DNA from 4 places in the Microcoleus sp. bin38.metabat.b11b12b14.051 genome. Region 3 is predicted to be linked to each of the others. Evidence: riboswitches for the same ligand, from Rfam matches in the RefSeq annotation. Region 3 holds a riboswitch; each other region holds the start of a gene.
The links. A riboswitch is a leader RNA that binds a small molecule or an ion and turns the genes downstream of it on or off. The one in region 3 is predicted to bind cobalamin.
Positions count from the first base shown of each region.

Region 1: linked by a shared signal. The riboswitch ahead of QZW47_RS22640 (fatty acid desaturase) and the one ahead of QZW47_RS04540 (energy-coupling factor ABC transporter permease) in region 3 are both predicted to bind cobalamin.
Region 2: linked by a shared signal. The riboswitch ahead of cobG (precorrin-3B synthase) and the one ahead of QZW47_RS04540 (energy-coupling factor ABC transporter permease) in region 3 are both predicted to bind cobalamin.
Region 4: linked by a shared signal. The riboswitch ahead of QZW47_RS15025 (DUF1636 domain-containing protein) and the one ahead of QZW47_RS04540 (energy-coupling factor ABC transporter permease) in region 3 are both predicted to bind cobalamin.

Region 1 covers NZ_JAAFKD010000025.1:39,724-43,937, reverse strand. Annotated here, with positions in the region: gene QZW47_RS22655 (hypothetical protein) at 1-255, opposite strand, end outside; gene QZW47_RS22650 (hypothetical protein) at 414-956, opposite strand; gene QZW47_RS22645 (hypothetical protein) at 1,082-1,282, opposite strand; cobalamin riboswitch at 1,320-1,465, shown strand; gene QZW47_RS22640 (fatty acid desaturase) at 1,540-2,727, shown strand; gene QZW47_RS22635 (methyltransferase domain-containing protein) at 2,916-3,908, shown strand; gene QZW47_RS22630 (hypothetical protein) at 4,173-4,214, shown strand, end outside.
Region 2 covers NZ_JAAFKD010000049.1:22,104-26,317, forward strand. Annotated here, with positions in the region: gene cbiE (precorrin-6y C5,15-methyltransferase (decarboxylating) subunit CbiE) at 1-58, opposite strand, end outside; gene QZW47_RS28985 (hypothetical protein) at 243-881, shown strand; adenosylcobalamin-variant (AdoCbl-variant) riboswitch at 1,498-1,605, shown strand; gene cobG (precorrin-3B synthase) at 1,767-3,284, shown strand; gene QZW47_RS28995 (hypothetical protein) at 3,430-3,558, opposite strand; gene QZW47_RS29000 (precorrin-8X methylmutase) at 3,581-4,210, shown strand; gene QZW47_RS29005 (precorrin-2 C(20)-methyltransferase) at 4,207-4,214, shown strand, end outside.
Region 3 covers NZ_JAAFKD010000003.1:21,846-26,059, reverse strand. Annotated here, with positions in the region: gene cbiQ (cobalt ECF transporter T component CbiQ) at 61-867, opposite strand; gene QZW47_RS04545 (energy-coupling factor ABC transporter substrate-binding protein) at 864-1,196, opposite strand; gene QZW47_RS04540 (energy-coupling factor ABC transporter permease) at 1,200-1,919, opposite strand; cobalamin riboswitch at 1,980-2,127, opposite strand; gene QZW47_RS04535 (Uma2 family endonuclease) at 2,323-2,616, shown strand; gene QZW47_RS04530 (FAD-dependent oxidoreductase) at 2,626-4,200, shown strand.
Region 4 covers NZ_JAAFKD010000012.1:183,489-187,702, forward strand. Annotated here, with positions in the region: gene QZW47_RS15015 (hypothetical protein) at 1-347, shown strand, start outside; gene QZW47_RS15020 (DNA-directed RNA polymerase subunit alpha C-terminal domain-containing protein) at 347-1,849, shown strand; cobalamin riboswitch at 2,106-2,270, shown strand; gene QZW47_RS15025 (DUF1636 domain-containing protein) at 2,292-2,702, shown strand; gene cobW (cobalamin biosynthesis protein CobW) at 3,087-4,121, shown strand.

The DNA of each region.
Region 1 (4,214 bases), on a different contig from region 3:
TGTCGCTGCACATTTTCCTAAGTGTTGATTTTGCTTTGCTTCCAAAGTTACAATATTGAGTTTTTGGGCAGCATCTAATGCTTTTTGATACTGAATTATGGCAGCATCAAAGTCTCCAGTTTGTTCTAATCTAGCTCCCTCAATCCAAGGATCGTTGATTTCATTTTCAAAGGGGCAATCTATCGTTAATTTACAACTTTCTGCTCTAGCTACACTAGACAAAGGTATCAACAATATAGCCAAAGTTCCAATCATAACCATTAAGTGTTTCAACATACTAGACTTGTTTTAGAAGCATTTTGCCGTTTTACAATAGTAAATGCACCAGATGACAGTAGAGAATATACCAAGGAAACATCCAGGAATTAAGTGTTAATCAGAAACCCAAAATACAAAAGAGAATAGTTTTACTCCTATTTGAATCTCTGAATAATGCTCTTGCCTCCTTCTCTGGCACTCTTCTCTAATGCCTTCTTTTGTGCATCTTTAAAATCCATATTCACCCGTCTTTTTTCAATCAGTTCCGCTAACAAACTGCCGTTTTTAAGTCCGAAAATAAAGGTTTGACCGCTATGAAAAAAACGAATAGCGTAAACCTTGCCAGTTTCTGTAAACCAGTATCCCATGCCATCGCCCACTTCTATGTTGGCTTCTGAGGCTGAGACAATTCTGGTTTTACCATTTCCTTGATTCACGGTACAGATGCGATAGCGAACGGATTTTTCTGTTTTCAGCTTTTCGTTGCAGGGCTGTTTTTCGATTTTTTCAAAGTTTCTATGAAAACTCTCGCCTAGTTCCGCAGGAGAAAATATAGCAGGCTCAATTGTGGCTTCTGCGATCGCCTGTTGTTTGGTGTGCGCTGTATTAGGTGAAATAGCGATCGGTTGGGCGATCGCACTAGGTACAGTTGAGGCGATCGCTACCAGCAAAGATCCTAATGTCAGTAGGCGGAGCATTTTTAATCTTGATAAATTTACATTGACATGATATAATATTTTGATTATTTTAGGATAGTTTTCAATATTTTTATAGGTCTGTGAACGAGATTGCTCTGCAAAGCTTTAAAGCAGAATACCAAGACTTACAAGCAGCCCAAAACCACTAGAGAAGAACTATAGCCTGCTTGAGATTTCTGGATTACCGCAGTTTTTTCGTGAAAGTCGATCGCCCATACAGCCGGCAAATAACCAGTTTTCGGGAGTCGCCACAGTTTGCAAAGTGCGATCGAAAGGGTAGTTGAACCCGGAAGATAGTCATTGCGGGCGCTGGTGACAGGTTTCACAGTCTTTTCTGCAAACAAACCAGAAATGTGATAACCTCATACAAGTGCAAAAATCGGTTCCAACAAAAAATAACCGTTGGAAGAGACGGGGAAAGTCCGGCGTAAGTCCGGCGCTGTCCCGCAACTGTGATGAGATTTTACAGTCTCTTAGTCAGAAGGCCCGCCGATATTGCAAATCTGTTCTTTTTCGTCTACGAGGTATAGATGATAGTTGATTTAGCATTTTTACAATTGACGTACTATGGCGAGAAATTGGAATGAAGAACGCCATTAAAAAGTCAGACTTTGTGCTAGCTCCTTACATAAAAAGCAACAATTTTAAAGCTAGTTGCCAAATACTTAATACAGTAATTCCCTATCTATTTTTATGGTTTTTAGCATTTAAAGCTACTGCCCTTTCTGTATGGCTGCTGCCGCCGATTCTGGTCTTGATGACACTGTTTTCAGGACGGTGTTTCTCCTTGATGCACGATTGTGGGCACTATTCTTTGTTTAGTTCCAAAAAAGTCAATCGCACCGTGGGTTTTCTGCTCGGTATCATCAATGCAATTCCTCAGTATCCCTGGTCTAGGGGACACGCTTACCATCACAAAAATAATGGTAATTGGGATATGTATCGAGGCCCTTCGGCATTGACTACTACCGAAAAATTTGCGGCGCTCAGTACATTCAATCAAAAAATATATCAGGTGCTGAGACATCCGTTGATGCTGTTTCCTGGTGGTTTTTTCTACCTAATTATCAAACCAAGACTCGCGCTAATCTTGGGAATTGCTGGTTTTATCCGACATACTTTTGATTGTCTAAGTCAAGATTTGGGCATGGGTTTATCGAGAATCATTGCTTCTTATAAATCTAAACATTGGTATACGACGGCTGAGTTTTGGGATTTACTATTCAACAATATTTGTGTTGTTGGTAGCTGGCTGTATCTGGGTAACTTACTTGGGGTTGGGTTTTTCTGGAGTGTTTACTCAATTGTGATGACTTGCTCAGCGGCGATATTTATCTGTATCTTCTTTGTGCAGCATAACTTTGAGGGTTCCTACGCTCACAAAACAGAGGGCTGGGACTATCTGCTGGGCGCGATCGAAGGTAGTAGTTATCTGAAATTACCCAGAATTCTCAATTGGTTTTCGGCTGATATTGCTTATCACAATATTCATCATCTCTCTGAGCGCATCCCTAATTACAATCTTCGGGCGTGTCACAATGCTAATCTGCACCTGCTTGGTAATTCAAAAATCCTGACTATTTGGGAGATTCCTGATTGTTTCAAGTTCATTCTTTGGGATGCCGATTCTGATAGCTTGCAATCGATCGCATTATTTAGAGAAAAAGCAGAAACTCAATTAGTTAATGTAGAACACATGGCGGTTGAAACCGCTTCTATACAGACAAAACCCGCGACTCGACTTCGCTCGCCGAACACCTCCGCGGGTTGAATAACGAGCACTGAAAATTATGTTTTATGCTTCAGTCCGCGGAGGGGTTCGCTATCGCTTGTCGAAGTGCAGGCATCGTTTGACTTGACTTTCTGGCGGTTGAAACCGCTGTCTTATCTTATAATCGTTCAATTGCCAGATTTTTTTGGAATTTCAGTCTGTATTCAGCTTTGAAGAGAAGGTAAAAAATGAATTTATTTGTTGTTGTATTTGGAGTTTTGTTTGCACTGCTGGCGATCGCCCTTTTGATCTATTTAATCACAGCTCGCCCTTATCAATCATCCGACTCCGTGGCCAATTCCTACGACGAATGGACGGAAGACGGCATTTTAGAGTTTTATTGGGGCGAACACATCCATTTAGGCCATTATGGTTCCCCGCCACAACGGAAAGATTTCCTCGCCGCCAAATCGGATTTTGTGCATGAAATGGTGCGCTGGGGCGGCTTGGATCGATTACCTGCTGGTACTACAGTCTTAGATGTGGGCTGTGGAATTGGCGGTAGCAGCCGGATTCTGGCCCAGGATTATCGGTTTGCTGTCACAGGGATTACCATCAGCCCGCAGCAAGTTAAACGCGCCCAAGAATTAACTCCCCCCGATCTCGATTTACAGTTTCGGGTGGATGATGCGATGGCGCTGTCGTTTCCAGATGCGAGTTTTGATGTGGTTTGGTCGATCGAAGCTGGCCCACATATGCCAGATAAAGCCGTCTTCGCGAAAGAGTTGATGAGAGTCGTAAAGCCCGGTGGTGTGCTAGTTGTGGCCGATTGGAATCAAAGGGACGATCGCCAAATCCCGCTCAATTTCTGGGAGAAACCGGTAATGCAACAACTGCTGGATCAATGGTCGCATCCGGCTTTTTCAAGCATCGAGGGCTTTTCAGAACTTTTAGAAGCAACAGGGTTTGTGGAGGGCGCTGTAACTACCGGAGATTGGACGAATGAAACCCTTCCTTCCTGGATAGATTCTATCTGGCAAGGTATAGTTAGACCGGCCGGATTAGTGCGTTTTGGTGTATCGGGTTTCATCAAGTCTCTGCGAGAAGTACCGACTCTTTTACTAATGCGTTTAGCATTTGGTGCGGGGCTTTGTAGGTTTGGAATGTTCCGCGCCATCCGAGCAAATTCGCCCGCAGATTTAACAGCAGCAAGTTCTACTAAAACAATGACTGGTGTTTAGCGAGTGCCTGAAAAATCAAAAACTGTCCGAAGTCTTGGCAATACTTTGGACAGTTTTTGGCATTGGTCGAGTACCAGAAACCCAGACTTGCTGTATAGTGGACTATTTTTTATTTCATTTAAGTCCAGCGCTAAGTTTCAAAAAATGCGTTAAAAATGGTAGGACAAGCCAAGTAAGGCTTACAGGGCGTTAAAAAACAGTCCGGACTATTGAGAAGGTATAATGTATGCAGTCTTATAGTTAACTTTAAACAAATAGATTGCTATGACAGATAATTTTCAAAATGATGTCACTAAGGCTGTTAAC
Region 2 (4,214 bases), on a different contig from region 3:
GGCTCAATCCCAAAAGTCCGTCTTCCCCAATTCCCACCACCGAAAGCCATTTCTGCATTGCGCCCTGACTGCTAATTACTACTTATCAATTTTCAATAATAATCTGGGATTGCTATTTTATTGAGAAACACTCTGACTTGAATTGTATAAATCTTTGATTGATACATCTAACGCAAATGAATCGTCAAAAACAATCAACCCTGATTATCTACGGAATTGCACTTACACAATCATTAGGATTAATGAGTTGTACAGCATTACCTAACTTCAATCCGCTTAAGATTGGCGAGCATAAAGCTACCCCTTGCCTCGATTACAAATTTGAAAATGTCAACCCTTTAATTGTAGGTAAAACGACTAAAATAAAAATAGGAGAACGCAGTGATTCTGATTGTATCGTATCAGCGTTTGCCCGTTCCGATAAATCTTGGGTATGGTTGTCTAAAAATCCAGGAATTATCACAATTGTTCCAGATGGAACTGTAACTGGAATTGCACCGGGAAAGTTTGTTGTGTTGGCTAAAAAAGGTAAAGAAACACTCCAGATGTCCGGTACTGTTTATCCGCAAGATTGGAATGTTCGGATTCAACCGGAAGTGGCAACAGTGCGCGTGGGCGATCGCATTACCTTTGCAATGATAGCTTCTGATTCAACTGGTAAATTACTTCCCCCGATATCTTGCAGCTTTCGGACTCCAGACTATCAACAATATGAGCCTAATGTACCCCGCAGACCTGACAATCCGACACCTTTGCTCGATCGCTCTTTTTACCACATGGGCGCAGAACCTGGCACATTTCGAGCGCTACGCCCCGGAAACATTACGATTACAGGCAAAATGGGCGATCGCCAAAAAGAAGCAAAATTAACTATCAAATAAAATCAGCGTTGTTATTTTATGAATCTTCGCAACCAAATAATTGTGACATTTACTGTTTATCCACTGCTCGTATATGTGATAGCATATGGGATGGTTTGGATTAGCCCATATTGGTACGACGGCAAACCAGACCTAGAATATATCCCAGTCTCAGAACGTTGGTCATTTGCTCTCATTGTATGGTGGTTTTTGCAGTCTTGGTGTTTGCCATTACTCTTTGGTGCAATAGGGTTAATTTTATATTTGGACAAACGAAAAAATCCACCACACAGCTAGAATAGGTGAAAAATCTATCAGATGTTTATTAGACCTTTTGCAAAAATACCTGGGACGGGCAAGATGCCCATCCCACAAAAATTTTTTCTCTTGTGGGATGGGCATCTTGCACGTCCGAAAATTTGATTAAAAGGATTTTTGCAAGAGGTCTATTGTACAGTCCTGGACGAAAAAAACGTATTTCTGTCACTGCGAGGCTGAGGTAGAAATCTCAAAGCTTTGCTACACCTGGAATATTCCTCTGTACTGGCGAGATCCTATTAGCAACTATACAAAATAACCAGCCATTTGTTAAGAAATTTAATATTTTTCGCTGCGGGCGATCGACTTATGATACATTTCTGAAACCTGAAAGCGGGAAAGTCCGGTGCAATTCCGGCGCTGTGCCGCAACTGTGAAAGTCAGAATGCCGATTTCAGGGCGCTTTTGGCACGTTTACCAGAAAAAATTGGTTTAAAGCCTCTCTTTTGTAGGGAGAAATTAAAATCAGATTATTGATGACTCCAATCGTCTCCCTGACCTGGAGAGGTCGCACTCATCTGTCAACTGTCAACTGTCAACTGTCAACTAAATTGTAAGTTCCCTGCGTCGCACGGGGAAGGAGATTATTTGTTAGCTTTGACTGATTTACCGACTTGTCCGGGCTTATTTTACGGTTCCCAAGCCCGAGACGGAGTTTTATCGAGGATGCGGATTCCGGGGGGAATTTTAAATGTACAGCAGTGTTGGTCGATCGCCAATTTGATCGATCGCTACAGTACCGGCTCTTTGCAAGTCACAAATCGGGCAAATTTGCAAATCCGAGAATTGCACTCAGAAATTCCCCCGTCGGTTTGGCGCGAGTTACAGGAATTGGGATTAGCATCTCGCCGCGTTGAAGTTGACCCAATTCGCAATATAATGGCAAGCCCAACAGCAGGAATCGATCGCCAACAGTTAGTTGATACTCGCCCGCTGGTTGCAGCTTGGGATGATTATTTGCAAACTCATCCCGAATTATCGGAACTTTCCGCTAAATTCAGTATTGGCTTTGACGGCGGCGAAACAGTTTCGATCCGCAATCTACGGAACGATATCTTATTAGTAGCAGAAAGAATCTCGACCAAATCCGAAATAGTTTTTCGGCTGTACTTGAACGGCGATACAGGAATTATCATCGAAGAATCGCAATGTATTGCAGTATTAGCAGCCCTAACTAACGTATATCTTGAATATACCAAATATCAGCCTCGAATTAATGGCAAAAAACCGCGCTTACGTCATCTACTCGCTGATTGGGACGCTGAAATTTACCTAGAAAAAGTAGAGCAAAACTTACCGTTTGCATTCCGGCGAAGGTCGATCGATCTTTCAGAAAGAGACATCTCCCAAAACTCTTGTGGGGTAGGCATCTTGCCTGCCCCTGAGAGGCTTTTGACCGCACATTCAAGAGCGATCGCACGCAACAGCAATCTAGGCATTCACCCCCAACGACAGTCCGATTTCTCCTACATCGGCATTGCACTGCCTCTCGGTAGGCTAGAATCAAAGCAACTGCGAAATTTAGCAAATTTAGCCCAAAATCTAGCCAGCAGCACCCTGAGACTAACGCCGTGGCAAAATCTGGTGATTTCCGACATCCCCAACCCCCAGGTTTCTGAAGTCAAACAGCAAATCGCCGAATTAGGATTGCACTCATCCGCAACTCGCCTAGATTCTTGCTTAATTGCGTGTGCCGGTAGCAGTGGCTGCGCGTCATCCGCGACAGATACTCAAAGTGACGCCCTAGCAATGGTAAGGGATTTAGCCCAAAAACTGACGATCGACCGATCGATCAATATCCATTTCAGCGGCTGCGAAAAGTCCTGCGCCCAACACCAGCCGATTGACATCACCCTAGTAGGAACTCAGATTCAACGAGAAAACCAGACGATCGCAGCTTACAACATTTATGCAGGTAAAAAAGACTTACCCTTTGGACGGCAAATCTTCCCAGCTATCAGTGTACCTGAGATGCCCAGGGCGATCGAGCGAATGTTGCGAGTGTACCAGCAAATGCGAGAACCGGGTGACTCATTCAGTGAATTTTGCGATCGATGGGCGATCGCAAAATTGCAAGAATTTCTTATTCCCAAAAATCAGAATTAAAAAAATATATCCCATTAAAACAGACAAATTGTAATAAATTCCCCTTCTCTTTCTTCCTTCGCGCCTTCGCGATTCATTAAAAAAGCTATTCCACAAATCAAACAAACCACCCATAGCAGTTTCAAATAAAGTTAAGTACAGTCTTTTAATTCCCAATTTCCAATGCCCAATGCCCAATGCCCAATGCCCTGTTTGGCCAATGCCCAATGCCCCACCCTTCGACTTCGCTCAGGGCGAGATGCCCCATGCCCAATGCCCAATGCCCAATGCCCAATGCCCCATGCCCAATTATTTAAATGATTGACTACATCCGAGACGGAACAGAAATATACCAAAAATCCTTCGCCACAATCCGCGCCGAAGCAGACTTGTCAAACCTACCACCAGACTTAGAAACAGTCGCAGTACGACTAATTCACAGTTGCGGAATGATCGATATCGTTAAAGACTTAGCAGCTTCCCCCTTTGCCGCCACCCACGGGCGCCAAGCCCTCGCAGCAGGCGCGCCGATTCTCTGCGACGCCCGCATGATAGCCGAAGGCATCACCCGCAAACGCCTACCCGCCGACAATCCAGTGATTTGCACCCTCTGGCATCCCGAAGTCCCGGAATTGGCGCGGCAAATCGGCAATACTCGATCGGCAGCAGCCCTCGATTTGTGGCTAGATAAGTTAGATGGTGCAGTTGTCGCGATCGGCAATGCCCCGACTGCTTTATTCCGACTGCTAGAAATGTTGGATGCTGGAGCTCCGAAACCGGCGTTAATTCTGGGTTTCCCGGTAGGATTTGTGGGGGCGGCGGAATCCAAAGCTGAACTCGCTGCCAACAGTCGGGGAGTGCCATTTATCGCGCTACACGGGCGGCGCGGTGGCAGTGCGATGGCAACAGCAGCCGTGAATGCGTTAGCTAAAGAGGACGAACTATGACTAA
Region 3 (4,214 bases):
TGATTTCAACCGCGGATTCTTCAACCTGCGGAGGCAGGTTTTGTTTGTGTCGCCGCGGTTTCAACCGCCGGGTATCCTGACAATACTTAACAGGGTTAAAACCGTGCAGCCAAATACAGCTTCAAATGTGTATCTGCGCGAAGGTTTGTAAGGGTTGGAATTCCAAACGCGCAATTCTCCGTTGAAGCCACGCGAGGCTAAACTAAGGGAAACTTGACGGTAGTTTACTAATGTTCGTTGCAATAATTGCCCGATTAAAATGCCTAAACTGTGCATTCCTAATTTCCAAGTGCGATAGCCACATCGGGAGTTTTGGGCGATCCAAATTTCATCTGCGATCGCCAATAAGCTAAAAATAAAGCGATACATTAGTAATAGCAGTTCTGTGACTAACTCTGGACACCTTAGTTTGCGGAGGATTTGCAAGATTTCGGTAAATGGGACTGTCAACAGGATGAAGTACATACAGCTTGTGGATGCGATCGCGCGCGCTAACAATAAACTCACCTGATATATGCCAATACGACTCACATACAGATAAAAACTGCCGATGTTAATCCCCCAACCTTCCCAAATATCCCATTGAATTGTCGGAATTCGATCGCCCGCAACCGCACCAATCGCCAACGCCGGCACACTCGTCAGCAAAAACATCAGCGGTAGCAACAGCAAGCGCAGATAGAGTTTCGCGGGAATTCCTGCATAAACAACGATCCAGATTGTCAACCAAAGGGCGATCGACAACTGCACCGCGACATGGGAAACTAGAGACAGGATTAATAGGGCGATCGCAAATGATAGTTTGTGAGCTGGCGGCAACCCCCGTAAGCGATTTGTATAAGCCAGACTATCAATCTGATGGTTCATTCCGAGGATTTCTTGTCAGATTGTTGCCCAGATTGCGATCGGCCTTTATACAACCCAATCACGTAGCCAACTACGCCCGCCCCCATCGCTGCTTGAGACGCAAACAATAGACTGGAGATTTCGCTGCTAGCAGGCTCAAATAAGTGATTGAACCAAGGTTTATAACCCGGTTGAATTTCGGTAATTGCTTTCTTAGCTTGGTCATCCGTACCGCCGTATTCACCCCGGACAAAAATAAGAGGAAATGCTGCCAGAACAATCACTGCAACCGCTAACAGCCAATTTTGTTGCGAAGTAGCTTGCTGATTTTTGGTAGGTTTTTGATTCACAATTTATGACTCCTGTCTCAATAATTTCAAAGTTTCCAACTCCGGCTTTCCGTAAGAATGTAGCCAATTCCAGACCAATACAGTCAGCAATCCCTCAGCGATCGCCAGAGGAACTTGAGTAATTGCAAAGATGCCAGCAAACTTGAGAAATGAAGTCATAAAACCGCCAGTTGCTGCCGGAAAAGCTAACGCTAATTGTATCGAAGTCGTCAGATAAGTCAGCAAATCTGCCAAAGCCGCCGCACCAAAAATTGCCGCCCGCTGACTGCCAGTTCGCAACAGCAATCGATAGATAAAATATGCAGCAAAAGGCCCGACAATCGCCATCGAAAACATATTAGCGCCCAACGTTGTCAAGCCGCCGTGGGCTAGCAGTAATGTTTGAAACAACAGCACTAAAGCCCCCAATACAGCCATCACCGAAGGGCCGAACAAAATTGCACCCAAACCTGTACCCGTTGGGTGAGAGCAACTCCCCGTTACCGAAGGAATTTTCAACGCAGAAAGCACAAAAGTAAACGCACCCGCCAAAGCAAGTAATAATTTAAGTTCCGGGTGTTCTTTGGTAATTTGGGCGATCGATCGCAAACCGAATACAAAAAAAGGCAGCGCCACCATCCACCAAAACGCCGCCCATTGCACCGGCAAAAAACCTTCCGAAATGTGCATAGCTGCGGCCGGTGTTGCCGATGCTAGGACAAGATAACAACTCAAGCCAGCCATCAATCCCAAGCTGACCAATTTCCGATTTCTGGCCTTCACACTGAACCTCGCAGATGAGACAATCTAAACTAACGCATCGGCGGGCATCCTGACTCAGAAAGCAACAAGACTTTCATTACAGTTGCGGGACAGCGCCGGACTTGCACCGAACTTTCCCCCTTTCCTCTAACGGCTGTTCCCCATTAGAACCGACTGGTTAGATATAGTTTAGTCGATCGCGCAACTCTCAACCGATATTTTACAAAAATTATTTCAGATTAAATAACTCAATATCGCCTATCTTCTTCCTTCTCTTCCTTCGCGTCCTTCGCGCCTTCGAGGTTCGTTAAAATCTTCACACAATTCAAAATTATAGCTAAACAACTCAATGCTATAATATCAATGAGTTTTGAGGACAACCACCATGTTAGATTACAACTTTCCGAAGCACTGGCCCTCAGCCGACGAACTACCAGACTCAGACGAAACACCAGTGGATAACGAACTTCAAGAATTAATTCCAGGATTGCTAAAAGCAATATTGCTCATACTTTGGGCAGAACGCATGGACTGGTTTTTTGGCATAGATATGGGTCTTTACCATCACCCAAAAAAACCTGCTATTGTGCCTGATGCCTTCTTGAGTTTAGGAGTAAAACGGTTTTCTCGGGAGGAATTGCGTCCTATCGCAAAAATGGCGATCGCCAGAGGTAATTAAATAATGCTAATGAATTTGCGTTCTTACGACATCATTTGCTTTGGTGATGAAGTTCCAGGAGTTCTAGCCGTTATCTCAGCCGCCCGAGAATACCGCCGCCGGACAAACCTTTATCCGCGAGTTTTGCTGATGTCTAAAGGAAGCTTGCAAGAAGGAATTGGCGGGCATTTAGTCAGAGGTGGACTCGCTTATTTAGATAGAAGTCAAATCAGTCAACAACTGCAACAATCTTTAAATTTAGATACCTTCGGTTCACCGCCGACAATCTATCAAGAACTCCTGCAAAAATCCGGTGTCAGCGCGATCGCCCTTGACCCCCGCAAAGCCAGTCCAGCGCTGAAAGCAATGCTGGTACAAGCAGGAGTCGCAATCCTCAGCAAAGTAGAAATTAAATCAGTTAATAAAGAAGGCAAAAAAATTTCTAGCATAATTACCTCGACAGGGACAGTTTATGCAGCCAAACAATTTATTGATGCCACTGTCAATGGCGAATTAGCTCAAGCGGCAGGTGTGCGAAAGCTGAATGGATTTGAAACCTTTGGTTTGCCTAACTCAGAACTTCCTGTCACCCTAGTTTTTGAAACCCAAGGACTCAGTGTCAGAAGACTGAAAGAACTCGATTACCTTTATCTAAAACGCTTCACAAACCTTGCTGATTCCGAGGCTCAAAAATTTTTGCTAGCCGCTGCGGGTAAAGATGCCAAACTAGCAGAACAACTGCGCCAGGAAATGATCGACACCAGAGGAAACCTCAAAACTCTGTGGGCGGGGAACGATTACATCGATGTGCGATCGCCCGCACTGTCTGTAGCATACCACTCGTTTAGAGGCAGAAAGCTATCTTTTCCTGAAACCGGCATAATTTTAGATGAGGGAAATATCGCCATACTTCCCGATGATAGACTGTCGTGGAACGCGCTGTTATTTGCAGTCACCGGCAGCGAAGCAGAAGCCTTAGCCAGAAGCGGCAGCAAACCCACAGCTAATATGCAAAGAGAGATGCTATCTGTAGCAACTTGGCTGAAGAGTTTGGGAGCTACTTCTGTTACTTCTGCCTCAGAACTTTATATCAGACACGCCGGGAACGTGACGGGAGTTGTAGAACCTTTAACCGGCGCACAAATGCTGCTTGGTGGCGTACCTGCTAATGAGGCACTCGGCACATTTAGCTATCATTTTGATGTTCGGGGAGGCATTCCGAGCCTTGGCGATAAAGCAAACAGTCTGGGGTGGTTTAAAAGCCTGAGTTTCAAACAGCCAACCTTCAATATTGGCATCCGCCACGCATTGATAAAAAACATTCCTAACCTGGCAGTTGTCAGTCCCTGCTCTGGATTTGAAGGGTTTGCGTGTTCTGTCGGCAGAATTGTAGAATTCAACGCCGCAGTTGGTCAAGGTATCGGTATCGCCGCCGTTAATGCTATTTTAAATAACAAAAATCTAGCAGATATATCTAACCGAGAAGTGAGACAAGTTCTCGCCCAAACAAATCAATTACCTAAAATTTTTGGAGTTAACAACAATACTGATGGAACGCTATTAGCACAATTCGAGACTCTTGTAGGTGCCGACGCCATTGCATAATATCCAGCGGGAGC
Region 4 (4,214 bases), on a different contig from region 3:
TATGGTCTGCTAACTTTGACAAGATGTTAGATGCAATCAAAGATGTCAGTGGGGATGTATGGATAGCCGATCTTAGAAGAAAGGATTTTGAAAGATTCTATAATGAAACTTTAAATGAGTTTTCAAGTCTATACTCTCAACTTTCAAAAGGAATACATCACGAACTGGTGATTCCTTTAAGTTCAGCCTTGGATCGAGAAACAACTAGACGGCTGATTGAGAAAACTGTTCGTAATATCGCTACCCTTGGACTAATTGTTTCTGTTGTCAGTCATGCACTAAATAAACTCGATATTCCAGAAGCAATCGCAGCTTATCAAGAAATTCAAGAAATGGGAGTTTTCTAATGGTTAATACTATTTATGAAAATACATCGCTGATCTTAGCCGCAGAAGATTGTTCGCCTGAAGAGTTTGAGAAACTGCATTATTTCTCAAAACAAGAGCAGCGCTTTATTTCTAATTTGATTGCTCATGGCCCAGTCTTATTAAAAGGGGCACGTGGTAGCGGAAAAAGTGCGCTTATGATAGAAGCATCAAGAAGAATGTATCCTGAAAATAATCTAAGCTCTACATTTGGCATATACATCAGTCTTCGTCATCTTGAATTACTCAGAAGTGAAGGTGAGAAGTATGAAAAAATGTTAAGTCAGCTAATAATTGATGCCGTAAATAGGACAATTATTAAAGCAGCTAATCTCTCTGAGTTTGAGGCTTTGCCAAACATCACATCACTTCAGAGAGAATTATCTAGTTTATCGAGTGCATCTGGGAAAAGAATAGTTATTTTATTTGATGACGCGGCTCACATTGGTCGGGAAGCTCCGCTACATGAGTTTTTCGATATATTTCGGACTTTATCGAGCAGTGTAATATCGTGTAAAGCTGCTATTTACCCTGGAGTTACTAATTTTGGAACAAGGTTTGATGTATATAATGATGCTACGGTGATCGATATTTCAAGAAATGATGAACTAGAAGACTATAATACCAACTTTGCCGAGATAATTAGAAAAAGGTTTTCTGAGCGACTTCCTGAAGAGTCTTTCTCTGGTCAATTTGCTTTAGAAAATGTTGCGGGGTTTATGGGAAGGGCTGTACTTGGAAATATGAGAGGATTTATATTTGCATGGAATAATCTGTCTGACAACTGTAAGAAACGTAAGATCAATTACGCCAATATCACAAAGACACTGATCTACCTGGCCCGTAACTACTATTGGCCATTGATTGAAGAGCTTAAGCCAAAACTTGGTATATATGCACTAATGATCGATCCTGCAACCGAGATTGCAGAATCAATATTTCAGGATGCTGGCAAGCAAAATAAGCAGAATGTACTTATTTTAAGAGAAATTGCACAACGTCTATCAAAGCCGTTAGAACTACTTGAATATACTGGATTTATTTCAATTCGAGATGTTTCACGGGCAATGAAATCGAGAGGACGAGGAACAAGATATAGCTTGAATCTATGCACATTGCTGGAAAAGACTCGTGGCGCTCGGGTCACCAATGAAATTTATACTAGGTGGTTAAATGAAAAAAATGAGAGAAATGAGCCTTTAGAATTACACAAAACAAGTGAGTTGTTTAAAATTCAATTGCCTGAATTACCTGAGCATGGTGAAATGCTAATATTAAGGGAAGATATTAGCAAATTAAAAAAATCTCACGTATATCCTTATGGACTCACGGAGCGCAAAATTGATATATTGAAAGCTGCTGGATACCTCACGGTGTCAGAATTAGTAGAAGCCAGCGACGAGTCTTTGTTAAAGCTTAAAGAGATAGGTATGGAAAATTTAAAGCGAATCCGCAGTACAGTTGCTCAAGCAATCTGGATGTAACTAAAAGCTAATACCAGTTCCCTAAAAATAGGTAACGCGGCCGCCCAAACTGTTGTATCCAAGTTCGCGGGTTACTTGATAGCCCTGTGTAGAAAAGTCGGGAAAAGTGCTCATAAGGTTCGTAGTAAGGACTTCAGTCCGCAGAAATATCAGAGGACTAAAGTCCTTACTACGAACCGAGTTAATTTATGTAGCTAGATATTAAAAATCGCCATTACCAAGATAACTTTTTTGGCAAAGGGCGGCAAGTGTGGTAGGATTTGAATTCGCGATCGGTTCTAGCGGGGAGCAGCCGCCAGAGGAAACGGGGAAAGTTCGGTGCAAGTCCGGCGCTGTCCCGCAACTGTAATGAGGTTTGTAGTAAGGACTTTAGTCCTTCACCTCTAAAGTCAGAATGCCCGCCGATATCTAACTCACTTTTGAACGCATCTACGAGGTATGGATGATGAATGGAACTAACACGGCTGTACGCACAAAACACTGTCTTTTAGTTTGCACTGCTTGCGCTAGTGTTTGGAAAGACGGCAAGCGCGAAGGTAAAAGCGGCGGCCAACAATTCATGGAAGATTTATTGAAACTCGCTCAAGATTGGGAGTTTTCAGAAAAATTTGATATTCGGGAAGTTGAGTGCATGAGTGCTTGCAGTCACTCTTGTGCCGTGTCTTTTGCTGCTGCTGGAAAGTATACTTATTTGTTTGGTGATTTGCCTGCGAATGAGCCGGAAAGCGTCGAGGCTGTACTGGAATGTGCGAGTCAATACTATGCTAAACCGGATGGTTTGTTGCCTTGGGCTGAGCGTCCTCAAGCTTTGAAGAAAGGCGTTTTGGCGAAGATTCCGCCGCTGGGAAATTAGAGTTGAGTTGTGCATTTAGGAGAGTGCATTTAGAAGAGTCGGCGGTTGAAACCGCTGCTACACACACAAAGATCAGAGTCGGCGGTTGAAACCGCTTCTTGTCAAACAAAGATCAGAGTCGGCGGTTGAAACCGCTGCTACACAAACGAAGTCCGCCTCCGCGGACTGAAGAGTAAAGATCAGAGATTAGAGTCGGCGGTTGAAACCGCTGCTACACACACAAAGTCCGCCTCCGCGGACTGAAGAATGGTGTGCTTTGCACACCATACATTCAAAGATCAGAGTCGGCGGTTGAAACCGCTGCTACACACACAAAGTCCGCCTCCGCGGACTGAAGAATGGTGTGCGTTGCACACCATACATTTAAACCTGAGAAAAAATTTAATGCACAAGATTCCTGTTACAGTTATTACTGGTTTTCTCGGTAGTGGCAAAACTACCTTAATTCGCCATTTGTTGCAAAACAATCAAGGCCGCCGCATTGCTGTTTTGGTTAATGAATTTGGCGAAATCGGTATTGACGGTGAATTGCTGCGCGATTGCCAAGTTTGCGATGACGAAGAAACTGTCACCAGCAATATTGTAGAATTAACAAACGGTTGTCTTTGCTGCACTGTTCAAGAGGAATTTTTGCCGACGATGCAGGAATTGTTGAAGCGCAAAGACCAAATTGATTGTATCTTAATCGAGACTTCGGGCCTGGCTCTTCCTAAGCCTTTGATTCAAGCTTTTCGCTGGCCGGAAATTCGCACGGGCGCTACTGTTGACGGTGTGGTGGCGGTTGTTGATTGCGAGGCTGTGGCTAGCGGTACTTTTGTTGGCGATATCGATGCTTTGATGGCGCAGCGAGAGGCTGATGATAGTTTGGATCACGAAACGCCGATCGAGGAATTGTTTGAAGATCAGTTGGCCTGTGCCGATATGGTACTGTTGACGAAGGTCGATCGCGTAGATGCCGAAACTCACCAGAAAGTTCAAACCTGGTTGCAGCAAGAGTTGCGCCCGAGTGTGAAAATTGTGCCTTGCAAGGGTGGCGAAATTAACCCCGATGTGCTGTTGGGATTTAATGCGGCGGTTGAGGATGATTTGGAGTCCCGCCCGAGTCACCACGACACGGAAGAGGAACACGAGCACGATGATGATATTAACTCGACTTTCTTTATTGCCGATCGCGAATTTGAACCGGAAGCTTTGGTGAAAAAGCTGCAATCCTTGATGCAGAAGGAAGAAATTTATCGGATTAAGGGGTTTGTGGCGGTTCCCAACAAACCGATGCGGATGGTGTTGCAAGGTGTGGGCGATCGTATAGAATGTTTTTACGATCGCCCTTGGCAACCTTCGGAACTCCGCCAAACCAAGCTGGTGATTATTGGTAGAGAGTTGGAGCGCGATCGAATTGCAGCTATAATTGGCAATTAATTATGCGGAGTCATTAGTCATACCTACAAAGGTTCGTAGTGAGGACTTTAGTCCTTCTTCTATGGATGCGGACTAAAGTCCTCACTACAAACC